One region of the Lelliottia sp. RD5 genome, then DNA from elsewhere that is predicted to be linked to it. Evidence: predicted binding sites of a transcription regulator. Region 1 holds the regulator's gene; each other region holds the start of a gene.
What was found. Region 1 encodes CRP, which controls carbon source genes, mostly activating them, when cyclic AMP is high. Its sites were predicted from a motif close to ATGTGANNNNNNTCACAT; they were not measured.
Positions count from the first base shown of each region.

Region 2: the regulator CRP is predicted to act here: its motif matches at 1,795-1,812, upstream of focA (formate transporter FocA).
Region 3: the regulator CRP is predicted to act here: its motif matches at 2,666-2,683, upstream of AC0LWE_RS06775 (ABC-F family ATPase).
Region 4: the regulator CRP is predicted to act here: its motif matches at 3,830-3,847, upstream of aaeR (HTH-type transcriptional activator AaeR).

Region 1 covers NZ_JBVYHQ010000012.1:20,340-26,047, forward strand. Annotated here, with positions in the region: gene AC0LWE_RS21605 (hydrolase) at 32-1,054, shown strand; gene AC0LWE_RS21610 (YheU family protein) at 1,051-1,269, shown strand; gene AC0LWE_RS21615 (phosphoribulokinase) at 1,300-2,169, shown strand; gene AC0LWE_RS21620 (OsmC family protein) at 2,216-2,620, opposite strand; gene crp (cAMP-activated global transcriptional regulator CRP) at 2,930-3,562, shown strand; gene AC0LWE_RS21630 (YccS/YhfK family putative transporter) at 3,620-5,707, shown strand; gene argD (bifunctional acetylornithine/succinyldiaminopimelate transaminase) at 5,704-5,708, opposite strand, start outside.
Region 2 covers NZ_JBVYHQ010000001.1:1,216,066-1,221,773, forward strand. Annotated here, with positions in the region: gene ycaO (30S ribosomal protein S12 methylthiotransferase accessory factor YcaO) at 1-1,466, shown strand, start outside; gene focA (formate transporter FocA) at 1,871-2,728, shown strand; gene pflB (formate C-acetyltransferase) at 2,779-5,061, shown strand; gene pflA (pyruvate formate lyase 1-activating protein) at 5,266-5,708, shown strand, end outside.
Region 3 covers NZ_JBVYHQ010000001.1:1,350,846-1,356,553, reverse strand. Annotated here, with positions in the region: gene AC0LWE_RS06790 (PTS sugar transporter subunit IIC) at 1-786, shown strand, start outside; gene AC0LWE_RS06785 (GntR family transcriptional regulator) at 797-1,513, shown strand; gene ldtB (L,D-transpeptidase) at 1,560-2,480, opposite strand; gene AC0LWE_RS06775 (ABC-F family ATPase) at 2,703-4,298, shown strand; gene AC0LWE_RS06770 (glycoside hydrolase family 31 protein) at 4,477-5,708, opposite strand, start outside.
Region 4 covers NZ_JBVYHQ010000002.1:33,396-39,103, forward strand. Annotated here, with positions in the region: gene yhdP (AsmA2 domain-containing protein YhdP) at 1-1,315, shown strand, start outside; gene tldD (metalloprotease TldD) at 1,403-2,848, shown strand; gene aaeR (HTH-type transcriptional activator AaeR) at 2,886-3,812, opposite strand; gene aaeX (p-hydroxybenzoic acid efflux pump operon protein AaeX) at 3,993-4,196, shown strand; gene aaeA (p-hydroxybenzoic acid efflux pump subunit AaeA) at 4,204-5,136, shown strand; gene aaeB (p-hydroxybenzoic acid efflux pump subunit AaeB) at 5,142-5,708, shown strand, end outside.

The sequences.
Region 1 (5,708 bases):
AAAGGCTGACAAGAGTGAACATCGCATCGTTATGACCCAAATTATTCCATCTGACTTTGATATCACGTGTGAAGAGAGCGCCGCATTTGTGCCAATGCGTGGCGTCGCTAACCCGCATCTGCAAACCATGCTGCCAAGGCTCCTGCGCCGTAAACTGCAGTTTGATCCGCACTGGCAACGCCTCGACCTGCCGGACGGTGATTTCGTCGATTTAGCGTGGAGCGAAGATCCCGACCAGGCCAGGCATAAACCTCGGCTGGTGGTGTTCCACGGGCTGGAAGGCAGCCTGCACAGCCCGTATGCGCACGGCTTGATCCACGCGGCAAAAGCGCGCGGCTGGCTCGGTGTGGTGATGCATTTTCGCGGATGCAGCGGCGAGCCAAACCGTCGCGAGCGGATTTATCATTCCGGCGAAACCGAAGACGGCACCTGGTTTTTACACTGGCTGGCGAAGACCTACGGCGCGGCACCTACCGCGGCGGTTGGCTATTCACTGGGTGGCAATATGCTGGCCTGCCTGCTGGCGAAAGAGAGCGACGCCGTGCCGCTGGACGCGGCGGTGATCGTCTCTGCGCCGTTTATGCTTGAGCAGTGCAGCTATCATATGGAAAAGGGCTTTTCGCGCGTTTATCAGCGCTATCTGCTGAATTTGCTGAAAGCCAACGCGGCACGCAAATTGAAAGCCTATCCCGATACGCTGCCGATCAACCTGCAACAGCTCAAGCGCATGCGCCGTCTGCGGGAGTTTGACGATCTGATCACCTCGAAGATCCACGGTTTTGCCGACGCGCTAGACTATTATCGTCAGTGCAGCGCCATGCCGTTGCTGAATCAGATAACCAAACCGACGCTGATTATCCACGCGAAAGACGATCCCTTTATGGATCACCATTCGATTCCGGCACCGGGCTATTTGCCGGCTAACGTGCAGTATCAGCTGACCGAACATGGCGGCCACGTTGGCTTTATCGGCGGCACGTTACGGCGTCCGAAAATGTGGCTGGAAACGCGTATCCCCGACTGGTTAACCCCCTGGCTGGAAAAAACACGATGATGATTCCCTGGCAAGATCTGGCTCCCGAAACGCTGGACAGTCTGATTGAAAGCTTTGTATTACGCGAAGGCACCGATTATGGTGAACATGAACGCTCGCTTGAACAAAAGGTCGCCGATGTGAAACGGCAGCTACAAAATGGCGAGGTGTTGCTGGTGTGGTCTGAACTGCACGAAACCGTCAACATCATGCCGCGCAATCAGTTTCGCGGCTGATCGCTTCATCATTCCAGTCAGGGAGTTGCTATGTCCGCCAGACATCCGGTTATTGCCGTTACGGGGTCAAGTGGTGCGGGAACCACGACCACCAGCCTCGCGTTTCGTAAGATTTTCGCGCAACTCAACTTGCGCGCCGCCGAGGTAGAAGGCGACAGTTTTCATCGCTATACCCGCCCCGAAATGGACATGGCGATCCGCAAGGCGCGCGATCTCGGCAAACACATCAGCTACTTCGGGCCAGACGCCAACGACTTCAGTTTGCTGGAGCAAACCTTTGCCGAGTACGGCCATACCGGCACAGGGCAATCGCGTAAATATCTGCATACCTATGACGAAGCGGTGCCGTGGAACCAGGTGCCCGGCACGTTTACGCCGTGGCAGCCGCTCCCGGAACCGACCGATGTGCTGTTTTATGAAGGATTGCACGGCGGTGTGGTAACGCCACAGCATGACGTAGCGCAGCACGTCGATTTGCTGGTCGGCGTGGTGCCTATCGTCAACCTGGAGTGGATCCAGAAACTCACTCGCGACACCAGCGAGCGCGGCCATTCGCGTGAAGCGGTCATGGACTCGGTGGTGCGCTCAATGGAAGATTACATTAACTTCCTGACGCCGCAGTTTTCCCGCACGCACATTAACTTCCAGCGCGTCCCGACGGTGGATACGTCGAATCCCTTCGCGGCAAAAACGATTCCGTCGCTGGACGAAAGCTTTGTGGTGATCCACTTCCGTAATCTGGACGATATTGATTATCCGTGGCTGCTGGCGATGCTGCAGGGCTCGTTTATTTCGCACATTAATACGCTGGTGGTGCCGGGCGGGAAGATGGGACTGGCGATGGAGCTGATCATGATGCCGCTGGTACAACGGCTGATGGAAGGCAAAAAGATCGAATGATCCTTTTCCCTCTCCTTGTGGGAGAGGGTCTGAATCTCGTCAACGCTTACGCGTCGATCACCTCGTAGGAGTGAGTGATTTTCACCGCTTTCTCCAGCATCAACGCCACCGAGCAGTACTTCTCCGCAGAAAGATCCACCGCACGGGAAACCGCGGCATCTTTCAACGCTTTGCCAGTCACAATGAAGTGCAGATTGATATGCGTAAACAGACGCGGTGCTTCTTCGCGACGCTCAGATGTCAGCTTCACTTCACAATCGGTGACGTCATGACGCCCTTTTTGCAGAATCGAGACGACGTCAATGGCGCTGCATCCGCCCGCCGCCATCAGCACCACTTCCATCGGGCTTGGCGCTTTATCGCCGGAGTTACCATCCATCAAAATCTGGTGTCCTGAAGCGGATTCGCCGAGGAACGTTAAACCTTCAACCCATTTCACACGCGCTTGCATTTTATTCACTCCGACGTTGCATTTTTCCGGACAGATTACCCGCGCGTTACAATTCTCGCAACGGAAGACGACCTGCGTCATGCTGAAGCGAGACACCAGGAGACACGCGGCAAAAGCTATGCTAAAACACTCTGGATGCTACAGTAATACATTGACGTTACACATGTATGCAGAGGACATCAAACATTACAGGCTGCAAACACTTATGACAGCCTAGTTCCCAGGTACGGGGAAGAATTCGATTGCAACCCCAGAGTCAGGATGCGATTTATGACTCTGGTGACAGCTTATAACAGAGGATAACAGCGCATGGTGCTTGGCAAACCGCAAACAGACCCGACTCTCGAATGGTTCTTGTCTCATTGCCATATTCATAAGTACCCATCGAAGAGCACGCTGATTCACCAGGGTGAAAAAGCGGAAACGTTGTATTACATCGTCAAAGGCTCGGTGGCAGTGCTTATTAAAGATGAAGAAGGAAAAGAGATGATCCTTTCTTATCTGAACCAGGGCGATTTCATCGGCGAACTGGGCCTGTTTGAAGAAGGCCAGGAACGTAGCGCCTGGGTACGTGCAAAATCAGCCTGTGAAGTGGCTGAAATCTCCTACAAAAAATTCCGTCAGTTGATTCAGGTTAACCCGGATATTCTGTTGCGCCTGTCTTCGCAGATGGCTCGCCGTCTGCAAATCACCTCCGAGAAAGTGGGTAACCTCGCCTTCCTGGATGTAACGGGTCGCATCGCGCAAACGCTGTTGAACCTGGCGAAACAGCCTGACGCTATGACCCACCCTGACGGCATGCAAATTAAAATTACCCGTCAGGAAATTGGTCAGATCGTGGGTTGCTCCCGTGAAACCGTTGGCCGTATCCTGAAAATGCTGGAAGATCAGAACCTGATCTCCGCCCACGGTAAAACCATCGTGGTTTACGGAACGCGTTAATTCCGGTCGAACGGCGTGCCATCGCAAGGTGTCACGCCGTTTTTGTCTCTGGCATCTATGTGGCGCAGGCTGATCTATCACCCGGAAGTTAACTACGCACTTCGGCAAACGCTGGTGTTATGTCTCCCCGTGGCCGTCGGTTTGATTCTGGGTCATCTGCAACACGGTCTGCTTTTTTCCCTCGTTCCTGCCTGCTGTAATATTGCCGGTCTCGATACCCCGCATAAACGCTTTTTCAAGCGCCTGATTATTGGCGGCTCGCTGTTTGCCGGATGCAGTCTCGCGGTACAGCTATTACTGGCGCGCGATATCCCCCTGCCGTTGATTTTGACCGTACTGGCACTCACGCTCGGCGTGACGGCGGAAATCAGTTCTCTGCATGCCCGCTTGCTTCCCGCCTCACTGATTGCATCGATCTTTACGCTCAGCCTCGCCGGGAATATGCCCGTCTGGGAACCGCTGCTGATCTACGCGTTTGGCACGCTGTGGTACGGATTATTCAACTGGTTCTGGTTCTGGATGTGGCGCGAGCAGCCGTTGCGCGAATCCTTAAGCCTGCTCTACGTTCAGCTCGCTGATTACTGCGAAGCAAAATACACCCTGCTGACGCAGCATACCGATCCGGAAAAGGCGCTGCCGCCGTTACTGACGCGTCAGCAAAAAGTGGTCGATTTAATCAGCCAGTGTTATCAGCAGCTACACATGCTGGCGGCCAATAAAAACCATGAATACAAACGGCTGCTGCGCACGTTTCAGGTAGGGCTGGATTTACAGGAACATATTTCCGTCAGCCTGCATCATCCACAGGAAGTGCAAAAGCTGGTGGAGCGCAGTCACGCCGAAGCGGTGATCCGCTGGAATGCCCAGACGGTCGCGGCGCGACTGCGCGTGCTGGCTGACGATATTCTCTATCACCGCTACCCCACGCGCTTTACCATGGATAAACAGTTGGGCGCGCTGGAGAAAATTGCCCGTCAGCATCCCGATAATCCGGTCGGACAGTTCTGCGCCTGGCACTTCAGCCGTATCGCACGCGTGCTGCGCACCCAGCGTCCGCTCTATTCCCGTGATCTGATGGCGGATAAGCAGAAACGTTTGCCGCTGCTGCCGGCGCTCAAAAGCTATCTGTCATTTAAATCCCCTGCTTTGCGTAATGCGGCGCGCATTAGCGTGATGCTCAGTATCGCCAGCCTGATGGGCGTGGCGCTGCATTTACCCAAGCCCTACTGGATTTTAATGACCGTGCTGTTCGTGACGCAGAACGGCTATGGCGCGACGCGGGTGCGGATCCTGCACCGGGCGGGCGGAACCCTTGCCGGTCTGGTGATTGCGGGCGTCACGCTGCACTTCCACGTCCCGGACGGTTACACCCTGGCGGGCATGCTGCTTATCACGCTGGTCAGCTATCTGTTTATCCGTAAAAACTACGGCTGGGCGATGGTCGGCTTTACGGTCACCGCGGTGTATACCCTGCAACTGCTTACCCTGAATGGCGAACAGTTTATTGTCGCCCGACTGGTGGATACGCTGATTGGCTGTCTGATTGCGTTTGGCGGTATGGTCTGGCTGTGGCCACAGTGGCAAAGCGGCCTGTTGCGCCAGAATGCGCATGATGCGCTCGAGGCCGACCAGCAGGCTATTCGCCTGATTCTCAGTGCCGATCCGCAGCCGTCGCCGCTGGCGTACCAACGTATGAAGGTCAATCAGGCTCATAACGCGCTGTTTAACTCGCTGAATCAGGCCATGCAAGAGCCGGGCTTTAATTCGCACTATCTGGCCGATATGAAACTGTGGGTCACCCACAGCCAATTCATTGTCGAGCATATCAACGCGATGACTACGCTGGCGCGCGAGCATACGATGCTGACGCCGGATTTGGCGCAGCGTTATTTGCAGTCGTGTGAAATTGCGTTGCAGCGGTGTCAGCAGCGCCTGGAATATGACGCGCCGGGTGAATCAGGGGATATGAATATTCTTGAAGGACCAGAAACGCTCACCTACGGTCCGATGAGCACGCTGGAACAGCACTTGCAGCGCATACTCGGGCATCTGAACACCATGCATACCATTTCATCGGTCGCCTGGCGACAACGCCCGCATCATGGAATTTGGTTAACGCGCCTGCTGCGGCGCGAATCCCATTAAC
Region 2 (5,708 bases), on a different contig from region 1:
CGTTCGTGCACTATCCGAACGAAAAATGGTTCCCGCTTACGGAAGACGATGAATTACCAGACGGCATTTTGGATGCGCGTCTGCGTGCGTTTTACGATCCTGACAACGAACTGACCGCCGGTATGCTGATCGATCTGCAATCCGGTAACGACGAGCGGGGTATTTGCGCCCTGCCGTTTACCCGTCAGTCTGATGAACAAACCGTCTACATTCCGATGAATATCGTCGGTAACCTGTATGTCTCTAACGGTATGTCTGCAGGCAACACCCGCAATGAAGCTCGCGTTCAGGGCCTTTCCGAAGTGTTTGAGCGTCATATCAAAAATCGCATTATTGCGGAATCCATCAGCCTGCCGGAAATCCCGAGCGACGTGCTGGCGCGCTACCCAGGCGTGGTGGAATCCATCGCCAAACTGGAAGCCGAAGGTTTCCCAATATTTGCTTACGACGGTTCACTGGGGGGTAAATACCCGGTTATCTGCGTAGTGTTGTTCAACCCAGCTAACGGGACGTGCTTTGCCTCGTTTGGTGCGCACCCTGATTTCGGCGTCGCGCTGGAACGTACCGTGACCGAGCTTCTGCAAGGCCGCAGCCTGAAAGATCTGGACGTGTTTACGCCACCAACCTTTGATGATGAAGAAGTGGGCGAACACACTAACCTGGAAACGCACTTCATTGACTCCAGCGGTTTGATCTCCTGGGACATGTTCAAGCAGGACGCTGACTACCCGTTCGTGGACTGGAATTTCTCCGGCACAACTGAAGAAGAGTTCGCCACGCTGATGGCGATCTTCAAAGCCGAAGATAAAGAAGTGTATATCGCCGATTACGAACACCTGAGCGTTTACGCCTGCCGTATTCTGGTGCCTGGCATGTCCGATATTTACCCGGCAGAAGATCTGTGGCTGGCAAATAACGCGATGGGCAGTCATCTTCGTGAAACCTTGCTCGCCTTGCCGGGCAGCGAATGGGAAAAAGAAGAGTATTTGAACCTGATCGCCCAGATGGACGATGAAGGTCACGATGATATGACCCGCGTGCGCGAGCTGCTGGGTCTGGCGACCGGTAAAGACACTGGCTGGTATACGCTGCGTATCGGCGAACTGAAAGCGATGCTGGCGCTGGCCGGTGGCGATCTGGATCAGGCTTTGGCCTGGACCGAGTGGACCATTGAGTACAACCAGTCTGTATTCAGCGCAGAGCGCGCAAATTATTACCGCTGCCTGCAAACCTTGCTGCTGCTCTCTCAGGAAGACGATCGCCAGCCGCTGCAATATCTGAACGCCTTCGTGCGTATGTATGGTGCAGAAGCCGTTGAAGCCGCGAGTGCCGCCCTAAGCGGCGAAGCGCCATTCTATGGCCTTCAGCCTGTCGACGGCGACCTCAACGCGTTCCCGGCACATCAGTCACTGCTGAAAGCGTATGAAAAACTGCAGCGCGCGAAAGCCGCTCACTGGTCAAAATAAGCGCACATAACACTATAGACTGTAGGCGTATCTAATTCGCTGAGCTATATTACGGGGCAATTTCATTGCCCCGTTTTTATATTTATTCACAATGAATTTTAATTGTAATAATAACGTTAATTACAGGTAAATATAAATATGTTTACTTGCGTTTTACTGTTACTTTTTAGGGCAATTACTCCATTTTAATTAACTGCCGTCAGGAGCCTTTAGGAAATAATTCAACTCTTTTCATAACTTTTAAAATTTATTTTTATACGGATAATCAAAAACTTACGCCGCAATCGTAGCAAAACCATACGCTTTGCGGGCCTATAAGCCAGGCGAGATATGATCTATATCAATTTCTCTTCTATAATGCTTTGTTAGTATCTCGTCGCCGACTTAATAAAGAGAGAGTTAGTGTGAAAGCTGACAACCCTTTTGATCTAATACTCCCAGCAGCGATGGCCAAAGTGGCCGAAGAAGCGGGTGTCTATAAAGCAACAAAGCACCCGATGACGACGTTCTATCTGGCGATTACCGCTGGTGTGTTCATCTCCATCGCATTTGTCTTCTACATCACTGCGACCACCGGTACTGCTGCGATGCCTTTCGGTATTGCAAAATTAATTGGCGGTATCTGTTTCTCACTGGGTTTGATTCTGTGCGTCATCTGTGGCGCTGACCTCTTTACCTCAACCGTCCTGATTGTTGTGGCAAAAGCGAGCGGAAGAATCACCTGGGGCCAACTGGCGCGCAACTGGCTCAATGTCTACGTTGGCAACCTGATTGGCTGTTTGCTGTTTGTTTTGCTCATGTGGTTGTCTGGCGAGTATATGGCCGCCAACGGTGGCTGGGGGCTTAATGTCCTTCAAACCGCCGACCACAAAATGCATCACACATTTATCGAAGCCGTCGCTCTGGGTATCCTCGCAAACCTGATGGTATGCCTGGCTGTCTGGATGAGCTACTCCGGACGCAGCCTGATGGACAAAGCCATGATAATGGTTCTGCCCGTCGCCATGTTTGTCGCCAGCGGCTTTGAACACAGCATCGCAAATATGTTTATGATCCCGATGGGGATCGTTATCCGCAACTTTGCAAGCCCCGAGTTCTGGACCGCTGTTGGTTCAAGCCCGGAAAGTTTCTCTCACCTGACTATTATGAATTTCATCACAGATAATCTGATCCCAGTCACCATTGGGAATATTATCGGTGGGGGTCTGTTGGTTGGGTTGACATACTGGGTCATTTACCTGCGTGGCGACAATCATCATTGATGGTTTCTCAGGCAGTAAATAAAAAATCCACTTAAGAAGGTAGGTATCACATGTCCGAACTTAATGAAAAGTTAGCCACAGCCTGGGAAGGTTTCGCGAAAGGTGACTGGCAGAAAGAAGTCAACGTACGTGACTTTATTCAGAAAAACTATACCCCGTATGAAGGTGACGAATCCTTCCTGGCTGGTGCAACTGACGCAACCACCAAGCTTTGGGACAACGTAATGGAAGGCGTTAAACTGGAAAACCGCACTCACGCGCCAGTTGATTTCGATACTTCCGTTGCTTCTACCATCACTTCTCACGATGCTGGCTACATCAACAAAGCCCTTGAGAAAATCGTTGGTCTGCAGACTGAAGCGCCACTGAAACGTGCAATTATTCCGTTCGGTGGCATCAAAATGGTTGAGAGTTCATGCAAAGCGTACGATCGCGAGCTGGACCCAATGCTGAAAAAAATCTTCACTGAATACCGCAAGACTCACAACCAGGGCGTGTTTGATGTTTACACCAAAGACATCCTGAACTGCCGTAAATCTGGCGTTCTGACCGGTCTGCCAGATGCGTATGGCCGTGGTCGTATCATCGGTGACTATCGTCGTGTTGCGCTGTATGGCATCGACTTCCTGATGAAAGACAAATACGCTCAGTTCCTGTCTCTGCAATCCGATCTGGAAAACGGCGTAAACCTGGAAGCGACTATCCGTCTGCGTGAAGAGATCTCTGAACAGTACCGCGCTCTGGGCCAGATCAAAGAGATGGCAGCGAAATACGGCTGTGACATTTCTGGTCCTGCGACCAATGCTCAGGAAGCGATTCAGTGGACTTACTTCGGCTACCTGGCGGCTGTTAAGTCTCAGAACGGTGCAGCAATGTCCTTCGGTCGCGTATCCACCTTCCTGGATGCTTACATCGAACGTGATATTAAAGCGGGCAAAATCAACGAACAAGACGCTCAGGAAATGATTGACCACCTGGTCATGAAACTGCGTATGGTTCGCTTCCTGCGTACACCTGAATATGATGAACTGTTCTCCGGTGACCCAATCTGGGCGACTGAATCCATCGCAGGTATGGGGGTTGATGGCCGTACTCTGGTTACCAAAAACAGCTTCCGCTTCCTGAACACCCTGTACACCATGGGTCCGTCTCCGGAACCAAACATCACTGTTCTGTGGTCTGAAAAACTGCCTCTGAACTTCAAGAAATTCGCGGCTAAAGTGTCCATCGATACCTCTTCTCTGCAGTACGAGAACGATGATCTGATGCGTCCTGACTTCAACAACGATGACTACGCTATCGCATGTTGTGTAAGCCCGATGGTTGTTGGTAAGCAAATGCAGTTCTTCGGTGCTCGCGCTAACCTCGCGAAAACCATGCTGTACGCTATCAACGGCGGCGTTGATGAAAAACTGAAAATCCAGGTTGGTCCTAAATCTGAACCAATCAAAGGTGACGTTCTGAACTTCGACGAAGTCATGGAACGTATGGATCACTTCATGGATTGGCTGGCTAAGCAGTATGTCACCGCCCTGAACATTATCCATTACATGCACGACAAATACAGCTACGAAGCGTCTCTGATGGCACTGCACGACCGTGACGTGGTTCGCACCATGGCATGTGGTATCGCAGGTCTGTCTGTTGCCGCTGACTCCCTGTCTGCTATCAAATACGCGAAAGTTAAACCAATTCGTGACGAAGACGGTCTGGCTGTTGACTTCGCTATCGAAGGCGAATACCCGCAGTTTGGTAACAACGACTCTCGTGTTGATGACATGGCGGTTGACCTGGTTGAACGTTTCATGAAGAAAATTCAGAAACTGACCACCTACCGTAACGCTATCCCGACTCAGTCTGTTCTGACCATCACATCTAACGTTGTGTACGGTAAGAAAACCGGTAATACCCCAGACGGTCGTCGCGCTGGCGCGCCATTCGGCCCAGGTGCTAACCCAATGCACGGTCGTGACCAGAAAGGTGCTGTTGCCTCTCTGACTTCCGTTGCTAAACTGCCGTTTGCTTACGCGAAAGATGGTATCTCTTATACCTTCTCTATCGTTCCAAATGCACTGGGTAAAGACGACGAAGTGCGTAAAACCAACCTGGCTGGCCTGATGGACGGTTACTTCCATCACGAATCATCCATCGAAGGTGGTCAACACCTGAACGTGAACGTGATGAACCGTGAAATGCTGCTTGACGCGATGGAAAACCCGGAAAAATATCCGCAGCTGACCATTCGTGTATCTGGCTACGCAGTACGTTTTAACTCCCTGACTAAAGAACAGCAGCAGGACGTTATCACTCGTACCTTCACTCAATCCATCTAACTGGAATTGACTGAAATCACGCGGTAAAAAGCGTACAATAAAGGCTCCACATCCGTGGGGCCTTTTTAACACCCTCTCCACGTTAAGTCTCTTTTGCCCGGCATCTATACTAAATGGATAACAGCCAAAACAGACTCGACATAGCCAACTGAGCTATGCATATAAACAGGTCCCGGACGGGCCGAATCTGGAGATATCACCGCAATGTCAATTATTGGCCGTATTCACTCCTTTGAATCCTGTGGCACTGTCGATGGCCCAGGCATCCGCTTTATTACCTTCTTCCAGGGTTGTCTGATGCGTTGCCTGTATTGCCATAACCGTGATACATGGGACACGCACGGCGGTAAGGAAATTACCGTTGAAGAGCTAATGAAAGAGGTGGTGACCTATCGCCACTTTATGAATGCCTCTGGCGGCGGCGTAACAGCATCCGGAGGAGAAGCTATTCTCCAGGCAGAATTCGTCCGTGACTGGTTCCGCGCCTGCCGGAAAGAAGGCATTCATACCTGTCTGGATACCAATGGTTTTGTGCGTCGCTATGACCCGGTCATTGATGAGTTACTTGAGGTGACCGACCTCGTCATGCTCGATCTGAAGCAAATGAACGATGAAATCCACCAGAATCTGGTCGGCGTCTCAAATCA
Region 3 (5,708 bases), on a different contig from region 1:
AACGTGCCGCCAGCAGTCAGTAAATCGTTTACCACGCTTATCCCCACGATCATTACGCTCTCTCTGTTTGCCGTGCTGGCAGCGCTGCTCGCCAACGTGCTGCACACGGATCTGATTCACCTGATCACGACGTTTATCCAGCAGCCGCTGCGGTTGATCAATACCAGCCTGCCGGGCACGCTTTTTATCTACAGCTTTGGTAATTTCTTGTTTACGCTGGGGATTCATCAGTCGGTGGTGAACAGCGTGATTCTGGAACCGTTCTTGTTGATCAACACCAACGAGAACATGATCGCGTTCGCTAACGGGCAGCCGATTCCGCATATTATCAACAATATCTTTGTCCCCACCTTCGGCATGATTGGCGGAACCGGGAGTACCCTTTCCCTGCTGATTGCGATTTTTATCTTTGCACGACAAAATTCGTCAAAGCAGGTCGCGCGGCTGTCGTTGGCGCCGGGATTGTTCAATATCAACGAGCCGGTAATTTTTGGCCTGCCGATCGTGTTTAACCTGCCGCTGATGATTCCGTTTGTCCTGTTGCCGGCCATCGGCATTTATTTTGCCTGGCTCTGTACCACGCTCGGGCTGATGTCCCGCTGTGTCGTGATGATCCCGTGGACAACACCGCCAATACTCAGCGCCTGGCTGGCGACGGCCGGAGACTGGCGCGCGGTGGTGGTGCAGTTGGCAATCATTGTATTTGGTGTATTCTTCTACCTGCCTTTCCTCAAGATTGCAGAGCGAGTGGCGTTGAAAAACAGTGTGATAGCGGATCAATCATAAGGAAAAGGCGATGGCGGCGAAGTACATCACCATAGCGCGGGAAATCAAAAAACGCATTATCAGTCAGCAGTATGCCGCCAACGAACCGTTGCCCGACCAGTTTGCGCTGGCGGCGGAGTTCAGCACCAGCCGCATGACGATTCAGCAGGCCATGCGCCAGCTGATTGTGGAAGGGCTGGTGTATACGCGCCAGGGGCAGGGGACATTTATCCGTAAAAACTTCCTGCAGCTGTCGCAGTGGGATCTTTCCGGAAGCGACTATTTTGGTGCGACCAAAACCTGGGAACATCTTGGAACGGTCAGCAGCAAAGTGGTGCATTTCGAACTGCGTTTTCCGAATGAGAAAGAGCAGTCTTCGCTGATGATTAATGTCGATACGCCCGTTTATGATTTTATCCGTTTGCGCTCGCTCAACGGCGAGCCGATGTCGCTGGACTCAACCGTGATGCCGCTGAATCTGGTGCCGGGCCTGAACAAAGCGCACCTTGAAAGCTCGGTATTTCAGTACGTTCAGGAGACGCTGGGGCTGAAAATTATGGGGTCGTATCGGGTGGTTCGCGCGTTAAAACCGACGGCGCTTGATATGCAGCATCTGCTGTGTGAACAAACCGATCCGGTACTGGAAGTCGAGCAGGTTATCTATCTGGAAGACGGTACGCCGCTGGAATATGCCCACTGCCACTACCGCTACGATCACGGCGGGATAGTTATCGTGAATAACGGATAATAAAAAAGCGGGCTAAAAGCCCGCTTTTTTTACGCCGCGATTCGAATCAGTTCAAACGAACCGGCATCCCTGAGCGGTTCTGCACGGCCTGATCAACAACCGTCGCTTCAACGTCTGGCTGAGTTGTAACAGCCTGCACGTTGCTCTTCAGATTAATTGGTACGATTTCATTGTTATTAATCTGGTCTTCGCTGGTAGAGAGCGGGTTATGCACCTCAATGTAGCGGCTGCCATCCGGCTCGGAAGTGGCTTTAACAGGCTCATTGATGAACTGCACGCGCGTCCCAACTGGCACGTTCTCGAACAGGAATTTGATATCGTCGTTACGCAGACGCACACAGCCGTGGCTGACGCGCAGGCCGATACCAAAGTTGGCGTTAGTACCGTGGATCGCATACAGACGGCCAATGTACAGCGCGTACAGACCCATAGGGTTGTCCGGGCCCGCAGGCACAACGGCTGGCAGCGGTTCGCCGGCAGCGATGTATTCTGCGTGCATTTTCGCGGTAGGCGTCCAGGTTGGACCCGCTTTTTTACGTTCGACTTTAGTGGTCCAGTTCAGCGGGGTATCTTTGCCCAACTGACCGATACCAATCGGCAGAACGATCACGGTATTCGTGCCTTTCGGGTAATAGTACAGACGCATTTCCGCGCTGTTGATCACGATGCCTTCATGGACGGTGTCCGGCAGAATCAGCTGCTGAGGAATGTTCAGCACGGTGCCCGCTTTCGGCAGATACGGGTCAACGCCCGGGTTTGCTTCCAGCATATTAGACAGGCCCAACTGATATTCAGCTGCAAAATATTCCAGCGGCTGGTCGTTGCCTTCCGGCACGATAACCACCTGGTTTTGACCCACCAGACGGCTACCGTCTGTCGGCAGCGGATAAGTTACCGCAGAAGCGGTATTGCAAAAACCTACTACGGCTAACGCCGCCGCAAAAAGCGTTGATAATTTCATATTCATGTTATGCGAGGTATCTTTGCCACTCTGGCGATTAGTTGATGAGTCTGAGTCAGTGATGGGAGCGCATTATATGTGCATTCCCTCCCCCTGGGAATTCAGATGTGTACGAAATCACATTTTTTTCACTTTCGTTAAAGTTTAGCGGTTCGCTGCAACACGGGATCTCATTTAGGAATTGTGGCATAATGATGTGTTTATCACACTTTTTCGCAGGAATCTCCCGTGTTAGTTACCAGCAACATCACTATGCAGTTTGGCAGTAAGCCGCTGTTTGAAAACATTTCCGTCAAGTTTGGCGGCGGCAACCGTTACGGCCTGATTGGTGCCAACGGTAGCGGAAAATCCACCTTTATGAAGATTCTCGGCGGCGATCTCGAGCCAACGCTCGGCAACGTGTCGCTGGATCCGAACGAACGTCTCGGTAAGCTTCGCCAGGACCAGTTCGCCTTTGAAGAGTTTTCGGTACTCGACACTGTGATCATGGGACACGGGGAACTGTGGGAAGTGAAACAGGAGCGTGACCGCATTTACGCTCTGGCAGAAATGAGTGAAGAAGACGGCTATAAAGTGGCCGACCTCGAAGTCCTCTATGGTGAGATGGACGGTTACTCTTCCGAATCCCGCGCGGGCGAACTGCTCCTCGGTGTCGGTATTCCCGTTGAGCAACATTACGGCCTGATGAGCGAAGTCGCGCCAGGCTGGAAACTGCGCGTGCTGTTAGCCCAGGCGCTGTTCTCTAACCCAGAAATTCTGCTGCTTGATGAACCGACGAACAACCTGGACATCGATACCATTCGCTGGCTGGAGCAGGTGCTCAACGAACGTGGCAGCACCATGATCATCATTTCGCACGACCGTCACTTCCTGAACATGGTCTGCACCCATATGGCTGACCTGGACTACGGCGAGCTGCGCGTTTATCCGGGCAACTACGATGAATATATGACGGCAGCGACACAAGCGCGCGAGCGTCTGTTGTCTGATAACGCCAAGAAAAAAGCGCAGATTGCCGATCTGCAATCCTTCGTGAGCCGCTTTAGTGCCAACGCCTCTAAATCTCGTCAGGCAACGTCTCGTGCCCGTCAGATCGATAAAATTAAGCTGGACGAAGTGAAAGCCTCCAGCCGTCAGAACCCATTCATTCGCTTCGAGCAGGACAAGAAATTGTTCCGTAATGCGCTGGAAGTAGAAGCACTGACCAAAGGTTTTGATAACGGCCCTCTGTTCAAAAACTTCAATTTGCTGCTGGAAGTGGGCGAGAAAATTGCGATTCTGGGCGCCAACGGCGTGGGTAAATCTACGCTGCTGAAAACCCTGGTGGCTGAGCTTCAGCCCGATCACGGTACGGTGAAATGGTCTGAAAACGCGCAGATTGGCTATTACGCGCAGGATCACGAATATGAATTCGAAAATGACCTGACCGTATTTGACTGGATGAGCCAGTGGAAGCAAGAAGGCGACGACGAGCAGGTTATTCGTGGCATTCTTGGCCGTCTGCTGTTCAGCCAGGACGATATCAAAAAGCCTGCGAAAGTGCTTTCCGGTGGGGAAAAAGGTCGCATGCTGTTCGGCAAGCTGATGCTGGAAAAACCAAACATTCTGGTAATGGATGAACCAACGAACCACCTGGATATGGAATCTATCGAATCGCTGAACATGGCGCTGGAGATGTATCAGGGTACGCTGGTCTTCGTTTCTCACGACCGTGAGTTTGTCAGCTCGCTGGCGACCCGCGTGATTGAGATTACGCCAGAGCGCATCGTGGACTTCACCGGCAACTACGAAGATTATCTGCGCAGTAAAGGCATCGACGACTAATTTCCCGTCGTTTTTCACGCTGCCGCTGTGTTGGTTTCATCTGTTCTCCCCGGTCACTGACATATGTCAGCTCCCGGGGATTTGCAGGTTTGCCGCCTTGCTGTAACGCGAAATACTTAGGGAAATACTTCTGTCATGTAGGCCGGGTAAGGCGTAGCCGCCACCCGGCAATCAACGACTACAAAGCCCACTCACTCTGCTCAATCCCGTTGATCAACAACTGACGTTTCTCACCCACTGGTAACGTTACTTTCAACGCTTTCCATGCCGGACGATAATCACCGCGCACGTCCACCTTCAGCGTGATTGTTGAACCCTCGCACACCATTTTCCAGGTCAGCCACAAGGCGTTGCCTTTCTGATAACCCCAGCTTTCGCCGTCGTCTTCAAACAGCATGCCAGACGTTGTCCCCACGCCTTTCAGCGGGAACAATTTCAGCTCGCGCGTATCATCTTTTTCAGCTGACACATGCGTGATGCGTTCGCTCAGCGGCAAACCGGCACCGGCGCGAATCATTAACGGCAGTTTTTCCAGGGGCGCATCGCGGGTATTCCACTGACCGCCGGAGAACCATTCGTGGGTGTAAAAATCGTACCAGCCGGTCTCGTTGTCTGGCAGCCAGAGACGGCGCTCACGCTGTCCCGCTTCGACGACGCTCGCGACAAGTACATCGCGGCCCAGCATAAAATCGTCACACTCTTCGAACGTCTGCGCATCATGCTCGTGATCGAGGAACATCGGGCGCAGCATCGGCTCATCGTCAGCGTGAGCCTGCCAAAGCAGAGTGTAAAGATAGGGAAGCAGCCGATAGCGCAGTTCGATGGCACCGCGAATGGCAGGGGTCACGCCCGGATACATCCACGGCTCATTCACCGTCCGATCGTCATTCCACGAGTGAATGGTAAAACGCGGATGCATCACGCCGTTCTGCACCCAGCGCACAAACAGCTCGGCGTCAGGTTTATCGCCGGAGAAACCGCCCACGTCGTGGCCGACGTTAAACAGGCCGGACAGGCTCATGCCCAGGCCCATGCGGGTGTTATAGCGCAGCGTTTCCCAGTTGGTCCGGTTGTCGCCACTCCAGGTCTGGACGTAGCGCTGCATTCCGGCGCAGCCAGAACGCGAGATCAAATACGGACGTTTTTCCGGGGCAAACTTCTGTTGGGCTTCCATTGACGCGCGCATCATTAGCAGCGGCATCACCGGGCGAATGTGTTTGATCGCAATGTCCTGACCGAAGCCGTGACAGCGCGCCTCACCATCCCAGACTTCAAACTCGTTGTTATCATTCCAGGTGGAATCAATCCCCATTTCCAGGATTTGGGTCGTCACACCGTTCTGCCACCACTCAACCGTTTGTGGATTCGTAAAGTCAAGGTGTGAACCTTCGTCGTCCCAGAAGCTTGAGC
Region 4 (5,708 bases), on a different contig from region 1:
GAACGGTAATGCTGGCGCTAATAATCATTTTAACAGCCGCTGGCTCCTGAGCCGTAAGCTGAAGCTCGATCGTGCCATCTGGACGACGGATAGCCGCACCATTCCGCCGCTGCCGGAGCAGTCGGGCGTAGAACTGAATTTACCGGCGTTGGATGGCGCTGAGTGGCTGGCGATGTTTAATCGCGGCGTCGGACAAAACGTCGGTGATACGGCCCAGTTCCCGCAGAAAGTGACCGTGCGTACCCCGGCGCTAACGCTAGGCGGACAGCAGTGGAATAACCTCAGCATTGTTTCTGAGCCGACAGCGAACGGCTCGAAAGTCGATGCGCAGGGGCGTGAGATCAACGCTACGCTGACGATGCGCGACAATGCGCCGTGGCAGGCTGCGATTCGTTATCTTTATTACAACCCGACAACGGCTTCGCCAAAAGGCGAAACCAGCACGCCTGCGCCACTCGCGGAAGTGACAAAAGTGGATTTCAGTGGTTGGCCGGATCTGCAATTCCGCTGTGCTGAGTGCTGGTTGATGGGGCAAAAATATGGCCGCATTGACGGTGACTTTGCGATCGCGGGCAATACGCTGAGTCTCTCCGGTGGCCTTATCGACACGGGCTTTGGGCGTTTAACGGCCGATGGTCAGTGGGTGAATGCCCCAGGCGAACAGCGCACGTCGTTGAAAGGTCAAATCAAGGGAAGCAAAGTGGATAGCGCCTTTGATTTCTTTGGCGTCAGTACCCCGGTGAGGGGCTCTTCTTTCGATGCTAATTACGATTTGCACTGGCGCGCGCAGCCGTGGAAGCCGGATGAAGCGTCGCTAAACGGCATCCTGAAAGTTAACCTTGGCAAAGGTGAAATCGCCGATGTCAGTACCGGGCATGCCGGACAGATATTGCGTCTGCTGAGCTTTGACGCCCTGCTGCGTAAACTGCGCTTTGACTTTAGCGACACCTTCAGCGAAGGGTTCTACTACGATTCCATTCGCAGCACCTCGTGGATTAAAGACGGCGTGCTGCACACGGACGACACGCTGGTGGACGGTCTGGAGGCGGATATCGCCATGAAAGGCTCTGTCGATCTGGTGCGCCGCGAACTGAATATGGAGGCGGTGGTCGCACCTGAAATCTCCGCGACCGTCGGCGTGGCGGCAGCCTTTGTGGTTAACCCGATTGTGGGGGCAGCGGTCTTCGCTGCCAGTAAGGTGCTGGGGCCTCTGTGGAGCAAAGTCTCAATTTTGCGCTATCGAATTACCGGCCCGATGGATAAGCCACAGATTAATGAGGTACTTCGCCAGCCCCGCAAAGATGCACAGCAATGATTTGACGCGGGCGATATATTGCCTCACTCTCATTTATATTGATCTTTTATACCGCCCGCCGGGCGGCAACGAACGAGTAGCAAAACGATGAGTCTGAACCTGGTAAGTGAACATTTGCTCGCAGCGAACGGCCTGAGTCATCAGGATCTGTTCTCCATTCTTGCCCAACTGACCGAGCGTCGTCTCGACTACGGCGATCTCTATTTTCAGTCGAGCTATCATGAGTCCTGGGTTTTAGAAGACAGCATCATTAAAGATGGCTCTTATAATATCGACCAGGGCGTTGGCGTTCGCGCCGTGAGCGGTGAAAAAACCGGTTTTGCCTATGCCGATCAGATTAGCCTGTCGGCACTGCAACAGAGCGCCCAGGCGGCACGTACGATTGTCCGTGAAACCGGTGATGGCCGCGTCAAAACGCTGGGTGAAGTACAACATACCGCGCTGTATACCAGCATCGATCCGCTGCAAAGCATGAGTCGTGAAGAGAAGCTGGACATTCTGCGCCGCGTGGACAAAGTGGCGCGTGCGGCAGACAAACGCGTGCAGGAAGTGTCGGCCAGTTTAACGGGTGTATACGAACTGATTCTGGTTGCGGCAACGGACGGTACGCTGGCGGCAGATGTGCGCCCGCTGGTTCGTCTGTCGGTGAGCGTTCAAGTGGAAGATGACGGCAAACGTGAGCGTGGCTCCAGCGGCGGCGGTGGACGTTTTGGCTACGAATGGTTCCTGGCTGACGAAGACGGCGACGTGCGTGCGGATGCATGGGCAAAAGAGGCTGTCCGTATGGCGATGGTTAATCTGAACGCGGTCGCAGCACCTGCGGGCACGCTGCCAGTGGTATTGGGCGCGGGCTGGCCAGGCGTTCTGCTCCACGAAGCGGTCGGTCACGGTCTTGAAGGCGACTTTAACCGTCGCGGCACGTCCGTCTTTAGCGGTCAAATGGGTGAGCTGGTGGCGTCCGAGCTGTGCACCATTATTGATGACGGCACCATGGCCGATCGTCGTGGCTCCATTTCCATCGATGATGAAGGGACGCCTGGGCAGTACAACGTGCTGATCGAAAATGGCGTGCTGAAAGGCTACATGCAGGACAAACTTAACGCACGTCTGATGGGCGTTGCCCCAACGGGGAACGGCCGTCGTGAATCCTACGCGCACTTACCGATGCCGCGCATGACCAACACTTATATGCTGGCGGGTAAATCTACGCCGCAGGAGATTATCGAATCCGTTGATTACGGTATCTTCGCGCCAAACTTTGGCGGCGGACAGGTAGATATCACCTCCGGTAAATTTGTCTTCTCAACCTCAGAGGCCTATCTGATCGAGAAAGGCAAAGTCACCAAAGCGGTGAAAGGGGCGACGCTGATTGGTTCTGGAATCGAAGCGATGCAGCAGATTTCAATGGTCGGTAACGATCTCAAACTGGATAAAGGTGTTGGCGTCTGCGGTAAAGAAGGCCAGAGCCTGCCGGTTGGCGTAGGCCAGCCGACGCTGAAAGTCGACAGTTTGACGGTCGGCGGCACAGCCTGATTGTGGATTCAAAATGCCCTCTACGGAGGGCATCTTATTACTCTTTTCGTCTTCCTCGCATCCCCTGATACAACTCTGCCACTTCCACAAAATAATCCGTCAAATAGTTAATACAGACCTGAACCTTCAGCGGCAGCTTGTCTTTCTCGGTATACAGTGCGTAGACCGGGCGCGGATCGGACTGATAACGCGGGAAGAGGATCTCCAGTTCACCGCTGTTGATCTCATTGATCACCCACATCAGCGGTACGTATGCGATCCCCGCGCCGGCCACCAGCCAGCGAGAAATGGTCATCGGATCGTTGGTCACAAACCGCCCCTGCGGCAGCAATTTGGTTGAAATGCCTTCAGGTGCGATCAGCTCAAACTCGTTGTCAGGCCGCACGCTGTATTCCAGCCATGAATGATTGCTCAGATCCGCAGGTTTTTCCGGGACGCCAAATTGCGCCAGATAGTTTTTTGAGGCACAGACGACCATGGGCATACTGCCCAGTCGACGGGAGAAAAGGCTAGAATCCTGGAGCGCGCCGACGCGGATCACGACGTCCAGCCCGTCAGCAATCAGGTCCGGTGCCGGGATCCCGGTAACTAAATTAACCGTTAGCCCTGGGTACTCTTTCAGCATTTCTGCGGTCATACCGGCAAGAACATTTTGTGCCATAGTTGAAGAACAGCCAATCCGAAGTGTGCCGATTGGCGTGTTATTAAAGGCATAAAGTTGTTCATGCACATCCTGGACTTCATGCAGCATGCGCCGACAGCCCTGATAATAAATTTTACCCGCCTCCGTCAGCCCGATGCTACGGGTGCTGCGGTTTAGCAGCTTGACCTGGAGTTCATCTTCCAGTTTTGACACCGTCTGGCTGATGGATGACACACTCATGTGCAGCTGTCTTGCGGCGGCGGTAAAAGAGCCAAATTCGACGACTTTGGCAAAGACGGACATGCGCTTTAAACGTTCCATTGTTCACTCTGGCTTAAAAGTGATTTAGATCACATATTATAGATAACAGCATAACAGTTACGTTAAAATATTATTAATGAGTTAACGGCTTCGCCATTCCCGCCCGGCTTTTCTTGCCTTCCTGCGATGGCGTGAGCGTAAAAAATTCAGTCGCCTGCTCGCTCTATAATCAAGGTCAACATGAGTCTGTTTCCCGTTTTCGTGGTGTTTGGTCTCTCCTTCCCACCGATTTTTTTCGAACTGATTTTATCACTGGCGATTTTCTGGCTGGTGCGTAAGGTGCTGGTCCCGACCGGTATCTACGATTTTGTCTGGCATCCTGCATTGTTTAATACCGCGCTGTATTGCTGCCTTTTCTACTTAATATCGCGCATGTTTGTCTGAGGTAGATGTGAAAACACTAACAAGAAATATCTCCCGTACTGCCATTACCGTGGCGCTGGTTATTCTGGCCTTTATCGCCATCTCACGCGCATGGGTATTTTATACCGAATCACCCTGGACGCGTGATGCGCGCTTTAGCGCGGATATCGTGGCGATTGCGCCTGATGTGGCGGGCCTTATTACAGCGGTCAATGTGCGTGATAATCAGCTGGTCAAAAAAGATCAGGTTCTCTTCACGATTGACCAGCCACGCTATCAGAAGGCATTAGAAGAGTCAGAAGCAGACGTGGCCTATTATCAGGCGCTCGCCACGGAAAAACGCCGTGAGGCGGGACGTCGCAATAAGTTAGGCATTCAGGCCATGTCTCGCGAAGAGATTGATCAGTCGAACAACCTGCTGCAAACCGTTCTTCATCAGTTGGCAAAAGCAGAAGCTACCCGCGATCTGGCGAAACTGGATCTGGAGCGTACGGTCATCCGCGCGCCCTCAGATGGCTGGGTCACAAACCTCAACGTCTACACTGGTGAGTTTATTACGCGCGGCTCAACGGCAGTGGCGCTAGTCAAACAGCACTCCTTCTACGTTCTGGCTTATATGGAAGAGACCAAGCTTGAGGGCGTTCGTCCAGGGTATCGCGCCGAAATCACCCCGCTTGGCAGCAACCGTGTGCTGAAAGGCATGGTGGACAGCATTGCCGCAGGCGTCACCAACTCAAGTGCCACTCGCGACAGTAAAGGAATGGCCACCGTAGATTCCAATTTAGAGTGGGTACGCCTTGCGCAGCGTGTACCGGTGCGTATTCGCCTGGATGACGAGCAGGGGAATCTGTGGCCCGCCGGCACTACGGCGACGGTAGTCATTACTGGCGAGAAAGATCGCGACGCCAACAACGACTCACTGTTCCGTAAAATCGCGCACCGCCTGCGTGAGTTTGGTTAATCGCGATGGGCATTTTTACCATTGCCAGCCAGCATCTGCGCTTCGCCGTTAAGCTGGCGTCTGCCATCGTTCTGGCACTGTTTGTAGGCTTCCACTTTCAGCTGGAGACACCGCGCTGGGCAGTGCTGACAGCGGCGATTGTTGCAGCCGGTCCCGCTTTTGCCGCCGGGGGCGAACCCTATTCCGGCGCTATCCGCTATCGCGGTATGCTGCGTATCGTAGGGACTTTTATCGGCAGTGTGGCCGCGCTGGTTATCATTATTACGATGATTCGCTCGCCGCTGCTGATGCTAATGGTGTGCTGCGTCTGGGCCGGTTTTTGCACATGGGCTTCTTCGCTGGTGAAAGTGGAAAACTCGTATGCCTGGGGGCTGTCCGGTTACACCGCGCTGATTATTGTGATTACGATTCAGGCTGAGCCTTTACTTGCACCGCAGTTTGCCGTTGAGCGTTGCAGCGAAATCGTGATTGGTATTGTCTGCGCGATCGTTGCCGATCTGCTGTTCTCGCCGCGATCCATTAAACAAGAAGTCGACCGTGAACTGGATGCCATTATTGTCGCTCAGTACCAA